Orrella dioscoreae: one gene and its partner. The protein of the gene in region 1 interacts with the protein of each later gene in a pairwise test. Links are inferred from orthologs where the notes say so. Each region holds a gene or a part of one and is shown in the gene's direction. Other genes may lie near its edges.

The links. The genes of interacting proteins can lie anywhere in the genome.
Region 2: the proteins of ODI_RS17005 (region 1) and ODI_RS02490 interact in binary tests that used the Escherichia coli proteins (3 or more experiments, as listed by UniProt). The link is inferred for Orrella dioscoreae from one-to-one orthologs.

The regions. Positions count from the first base shown.
Region 1 is NZ_LT907988.1:3,673,572-3,676,940, reverse strand. Bases 6-3,287 are described here. They hold ODI_RS17005 (sensor histidine kinase), read left to right. Parts: upstream 6-405; coding sequence 406-3,087; downstream 3,088-3,287. Other genes in these bases: ODI_RS17000 (response regulator), read left to right, coding at 3,080-3,287; kdpC (potassium-transporting ATPase subunit KdpC), read left to right, coding at 6-409. Also shown: more of kdpC, read left to right, coding at 1-5; more of ODI_RS17000, read left to right, coding at 3,288-3,369. UniProt on the Escherichia coli protein: Member of the two-component regulatory system KdpD/KdpE involved in the regulation of the kdp operon. KdpD may function as a membrane-associated protein kinase that phosphorylates KdpE in response to environmental signals.
Region 2 is NZ_LT907988.1:520,546-523,545, reverse strand. Bases 88-3,000 are described here. They hold ODI_RS02490 (PTS sugar transporter subunit IIA), read left to right. Parts: upstream 88-1,272; coding sequence 1,273-1,728; downstream 1,729-3,000. Other genes in these bases: rapZ (RNase adapter RapZ), read left to right, coding at 2,669-3,000; hprK (HPr(Ser) kinase/phosphatase), read left to right, coding at 1,746-2,672; hpf (ribosome hibernation-promoting factor, HPF/YfiA family), read left to right, coding at 615-935; lptB (LPS export ABC transporter ATP-binding protein), read left to right, coding at 88-415. Also shown: more of lptB, read left to right, coding at 1-87. UniProt on the Escherichia coli protein: Seems to have a role in regulating nitrogen assimilation.

The DNA.
Region 1 (3,369 bases):
GGCCTGGGTGGGCCAGCCATTCGCGGGCGACACGTATTTCCACTCGCGCCCATCGTCCGCCAGCCATGACCCGATGGCGATGGCGGGCAGCAACCAGGCGCGCAGCAACCCCGATGCGCAGCGGCGCATCGCCGGGGCCACCGCCGCCGTGGCCGCCCGCGAAGGCGTGCCGCCCGAGGCCGTGCCGGACGATCTCGTCACCCAATCCGGCAGCGGCGTGGATCCGCACATCAGCCCTGCCGCCGCAGAGATCCAGGTGGCGCGCGTGGCGCGCGCGCGCGGGCTGGCGCCCGAGCGCGTGCGTGCCGCGGTGGCGGCGCACACCGAGGCCGCGCAGTTCGGCGTGCTGGGCGCGCCGCGCGTGCACGTGCTGAAATTGAACCTGGCCTTGGATACTATGCGCCCATGACCGAACACGGTGACCGCGACCGGCAGGCCGATGCCCTGGTGACCGCCCTCCAGCGCGAGGGCGCGGGGCGGCTCACCCTGTTCCTGGGCGCGGCGCCCGGCGTGGGCAAGACCTACGCCATGCTCATGCGGGCGCGCGAGCTGCGCCGCCAGGGCGCGGACGTGGTCATCGGCGTGGTCGAGACGCACGGCCGCCCCGAAACCGAGGCGCTGGTGGCGGGGCTGGACGTCCTGCCGCGCCGGCGCCTGCGCTACCAGTGCCGCACGCTGGAGGACATGGATCTCGATGCGCTGCTGGCCCGCCGTCCCGGCATCGCCCTGGTCGATGAACTGGCGCATCGCAATGCGCCGGGCTGCCGCCACGAGCGCCGCTGGCAGGACGTCATGGAGTTGCTGGACGCCGGCATCGACGTCTATGCCACCGTCAACATCCAGCACCTGGAAAGCCTGAACGACGTGGTGCACGAGATCACCGGCGTGCGCGTGGCGGAAACCGTGCCCGACGCCGTGCTGGACCGGCTGCGCGACATCCGCCTGGTGGACCTGCCCACGCGCGAGCTGATCGAACGGCTCAACCAGGGCAAGGTCTACGTGGCCGAGGTTGCCACGCAGGCCCTGCAGGCATTCTTCTCGCCATCGAACCTGGCGGCCTTGCGCGAACTGGCCATGCAGACGGCGGCCGAAAGGGTCGACAGCGATCTGCGCGACACTCACGCGGCGCGGGGCCTGGCGGGGCCCGCCTTGCGGTCGCGCGTGCTGGTGGCCGTCGATGGCGGCGGGCAGTCGGAATACCTGGTGCGGCGCGCGCGGCGCATCGCCGAGCGGCGCGATGCGCCGTGGACGGTGGTGACGGTGGCCACCCATGACAGGCGCGACGCGGCGTGCCAGGGCGAACTGGACCGCGCCTTCTCGCTGGCCCGCAAGCTGGGCGGCGAGACCGAGACGATCCGTGGCGCCGACGTGGTCGATGCCTTGCTGGATTACGCGGGGCGGGCCGGCGTGTCGGCCATCCTCATCGGCCGCACCCGCGAACGTCCCATCGCGCGCGCCTTCAATCGCACGCTGACGCAGCGCTTGCTGCAGCGCGGCGCGCATTACGAGATCACGCTGGTCAACCCGCCACCGGTACGCGCCCGCGCGCGCCAGGCCTGGCGCCAGGCGCTCACGCCGCCGCGCGGCCAGGACATGCTGCTGGCTGTGGCGGCCACCGCGGCAGCCATTGCGCTGGCCTGGGGCGCGCAAGCGTGGCTGGGCATGGACGACCTGTCCATGGTCTTCATCCTGGCGGTGCTGGCGGTGGCCGCGCGCACCGGCATGACGGGCGCGGTGGTGACGGCGGGCCTCTGCTTCCTGGGCTACACCTATTTCTTCATCGATCCGCGCGAGACCTTCCAGATCACCGCGCGGCAGGGGCTGGTCACCGTTGGCGCCTTCCTGCTGGCGGCGCTGCTGGCGGGACGCCTGGCCTCGGCCTTGCGCGCGCAGGTCCTGGCGTTGCGGGCGGTGAACACGCATGCCGCCACGCTGGAGTCATTGGGGCGCCAACTGGCCAGCGCGGCCGATCTGGGCGAGGTCATGCGCGCAGGCCGGGACGCCTTGCAGTCGGCCTTGGGCGGACAGGTGTGGATACGCATCGGCGAGGCCACCGGCCCCGCGCCAGCCGCGGCGCTGTCGGAGATCGACCAGCGCGCCGCCGACTGGTCGCAGCAGCATGGCCAGCCCACGGGCAGGGGCAGCGACACCCTGGCGGGCGCGTCCTGGCGTTTCCTGCCGGTGCGCCATGACAGCGGCACGCTGGGCGTGGTGGGCCTGCGCGACGCGGATGGCGCGACGCGCGAGGAACATGCCGCGCGTCGCCTGGCCGAGGCGATGATTGACGACATCGGCCAGGCGGCCCTGCGCACCCGGCTGGTGGCAGACCTCCAGGCCGCGCGTGTGGGCGCCGAAACCGAGCGCCTGCGTTCCGCGTTGCTGTCGTCGGTGTCGCACGACCTGCGTTCGCCGCTGGCGGCCATGATCGGCGCGGCCAGCAGCCTGTCGAGCTATGCCGACGCGATGCCCCCGGAGGACCGCCGCAGCCTGCTGGACACCATCACGGTCGAGGGCGAGCGGCTGGACCGCTACATCCAGAACCTGCTGGACATGACGCGCCTGGGGCACGAAGGCCTGGCGCTGAACCGCGACTGGATCGGCGTGGATGAACTGCTGGGGTCGGCCGCGCGCCGCCTGCGCCGTTACCAGCCCGACGTGCAACTGGAGATCGATGCGCCATCCGCGCTGCCCGAGATCTGGGTGCATCCGGCGCTGGTCGAGCAGGCGGTCTTCAACGTGCTGGAGAACGCCGCGAAGTTCTCGCCCGAGGGGGCCGCCGTGCAGGTGCGCGCCAGCGTCGTCGAGGGCCGGCTGCGCGTCGATGTCAGCGACCAGGGACCGGGCATTCCCGAGGCCGAGCGCGAGCGCATCTTCGACATGTTCTACAGCGTCGAGCGGGGCGACCGGGGCCGCCACGGCACGGGACTGGGCCTGACGATCTGCCAGGGTATGATCGGCGCGCATGGCGGCACGGTGCAGGCGTTCCCCGGCCCGCAAGGGCGCGGCACCACGCTGCGCATCACCTTGCCGCTGACCCAGCCGCCGGGCGGGCCCGCCGCCGGCCAGGAGGACGATGACGATGATTGACCCCCCTGCCGCACGCGCCGCCAGTCACGCCTTCCGCATCCTGGTCATCGACGACGAGGCGCAGATCCGCCGTTTCCTGGACATCACCCTGCGTGCCCAGGGCTATCAGGTCACGTCGTGCGCGGACGGCGCGACGGGCTTGTCCGAGCTGTCCGCGCACGGCGCCGACCTCGTCGTGCTGGACCTGGGACTGCCCGATCTCGATGGCCTGGACGTGCTGCGTGAATTGCGTGGCTGGTCGCAGGCGCCGGTGATGGTGCTGACCGTCAGGTCGGGTGAAGC
Region 2 (3,000 bases), 3.2 Mb from region 1 along the record:
CAACGGCAAGGCACTCTCGGCGGCCAAGACCGAGGAACTGCTCGAATCGTTGCTGGAAGAACTCCAGATCGGCCACATCCGCCGCAACATGGCCATCTCGCTGTCGGGCGGCGAACGCCGCCGCGTCGAAATCGCCCGCGCGCTGGCCACGCAGCCGCGCTTCATCCTGCTGGACGAGCCCTTCGCCGGCGTGGACCCCATCGCGGTCATCGAAATCCAGCGCATCGTGCGCTTCCTGAAGAGCCGCAACATCGGCGTGCTCATCACCGACCACAACGTGCGCGAAACGCTGGGCATCTGCGACCGCGCCTACATCATCAGCGAAGGCAAGGTGCTGACCGATGGCCATCCCGACGAGATCGTCGGCGATCCCGCCGTCCGGCGCGTCTATCTGGGCGAGCACTTCCGGATGTAAAAAACCGGTGCCAGACCCGTTCTTGCTTACACGCAAGAACCCACGTAAAACGACGTGTAACGACCCCGCCCAGACCCTTGGTTTCGGCGGGGTTTGTCTATACACTGAATTCACGACGAACTCGTTTCAGGAGGATGGCCTACAAGTCCAAACCCGCGTACCCACGCGCCTTGTTTTAGTCACGATAGGAGAGTTCCATATGAACCTGAGCATCAGTGGTCACCATCTCGACGTCACCCCCGCCATCCGGGAATATGTCCTCACCAAGCTGGCGCGCGTGCTGCGTCACTTCGACAACGTCATCGACACGCAGGTCATACTCTCGGTCGAGCCCCTGAGGCACAGAGCCGAAATCACGATGCGTGTCCGCGGCAAGGACATTCATTGCGAAGCCGTCGAGGAAAACCTTTACGCGGCCATCGACGCCCTGGCCGACAAGGTCGACCGCAAGGTCATCCAGCACAAGGATCGACTCCAGAACCACTCGCATGAGCCCGCAAAGCGGCAAATGGCGGCATAGCGCCCGTCAACGTGCACGCGGCGTGTCCCTGAGCTGACGCGCCCTCGCCTGGCGTCCCTCGAGCTTTCGCGGGGCCCAGGCCAGCCAAGATTTTCTTGGTTTCCAGCAGTCCATCCCCCCATTCCGACACACTCGCTCCTGGCGGCTTGCTGCCCCCGGCCGTACCGGTCTATGCTTGTCCCTCACGGCGAGGCTTCGGCCACGCACACTGATTGCGGCAATGCCACGCCGCCAGGCTTCTCGCGGGGACTGGCGCGCATCGTCCGAAGACGCCCGCCCAGCATGCGGCGCCGGGGCGTTTTGTGCATTGCGACATTCGAAACCTATAATGCTTCGCATGAACCACTTGTCGCGTATCCTGCCGGCCGGAAATGTCGTCCTTGACCTGCCGGTCACAAGCAAAAAGCGGGCGTTCGAACAAGCCGGCCTGCTCTTCGAAAACCAGCACGGCCTGGCGCGCACCACGGTGTTCGACAGCCTGTTCTCTCGAGAGCGGCTGGGCTCGACGGCCCTGGGACAGGGCGTCGCGGTGCCGCACGGCCGGGTCAAGGGCCTGACCGAAGCGCTGGCGGCGTTCTATCGTCTGGCACAGCCCGTGCCCTTCGATGCGCCCGATGGCCAGCCCGTCAGCCTGCTGATGATCCTGCTCGTGCCGGAAACGGCCACCCAGCAACACCTGGACATCCTGGCCGAACTCGCGCAACTGCTGTCGAACAAGCCCTTGCGTGAACGCCTGAATACCGAGACAGACCCTGCCATCGTGCACCGGCTGCTCACCACCGGCCAGCCCTGACCTCTACAGAGCGTGACATGCTGACAGTCCAGGATCTTGTAGACGACAACGCCGACAAAATTCCCTTCACCTGGATCGCCGGCCACGCTGCCGCGGACAACGGCATCCCGGACGACGGAACCTCGGCCGCCGACCTCATCGGCCACCTGAACCTCATCCACCCCTCGCGCATCCAGGTCGTGGGCGAGGGCGAAATGGCCTACTACACCCGCATGGATGCACGGCGCCGATCACAACAGATCGACGAACTGCTGGTGGGCAACGTCCCGGGCATCCTGCTGGCCGACGGCCTGTCCGCCCCGGACGACCTCATCGAGAACTGCGAAAAGCACAACGTCCCGCTGCTGTCGACGCCGATCAGCGCCGCGCAGGTCATCGACCTGCTGCGCGTCTACCTGGGCAAGCGCCTGGCGCCCACCACCACCGTGCACGGCGTCTTCATGGACGTGCTGGGCGTGGGCGTGCTGATCACCGGCGAATCGGGCCTGGGCAAGAGCGAGCTGGCGCTGGAACTGATTTCGCGCGGCCACGGGCTCGTCGCCGACGATGCCGTGGAGCTGTCGCGCACCGCGCCCAGCGTCATCGAAGGGCACTGCCCGCCGTTGCTGCAGAACCTGCTGGAAGTGCGCGGCCTGGGACTGCTCGACATCCGCACCATCTTCGGCGAGACCTCGGTGCGCCGCAAGATGCGCCTGAAGCTCATCGTGCACCTCATCCGCGCCACCGCGCAGGACAAGTTCGAACGCCTGCCGCTGCAGGACATGACGCAGGACATGCTGGGCCTGCCCATCCGCCGCGTCATGCTGCAGGTGGCCGCCGGGCGCAACCTGGCCGTGCTGGTCGAGGCCGCCGTGCGCAACACCATCCTGAAGCTGCGTGGCATCGACACGCTGGGCGAATTCATGGAACGCCAGACCATCGCGATCATGCAGAACAGCAAATGACGGCGCCCATCGAAGAGTCCCCGGCGCTGCACGTCGTCCTGATCACCGGCATCTCGGGCTCCGGCAAGTCCGTTGCGCTGCGCCTGCTGGAAGACTCCGGCTACACCTGCATCGACAACCTGCCCGTGCGCTTCCTGCACGAGTTCCTGGGCAACGCCAAGGAAGACGAAAGCCTCAAGCGCGTGGCTGTCGCCATCGATGTCCGCTCGCCGGGCGAACTGGCCGAGCTGCCCGACGTCATCACCGCGCAGCGCGCCATGGGCACCGAACTGCGCGTCATCTTCCTGGATGCCAACACAGACACGCTGGTGCAGCGCTATTCGGAATC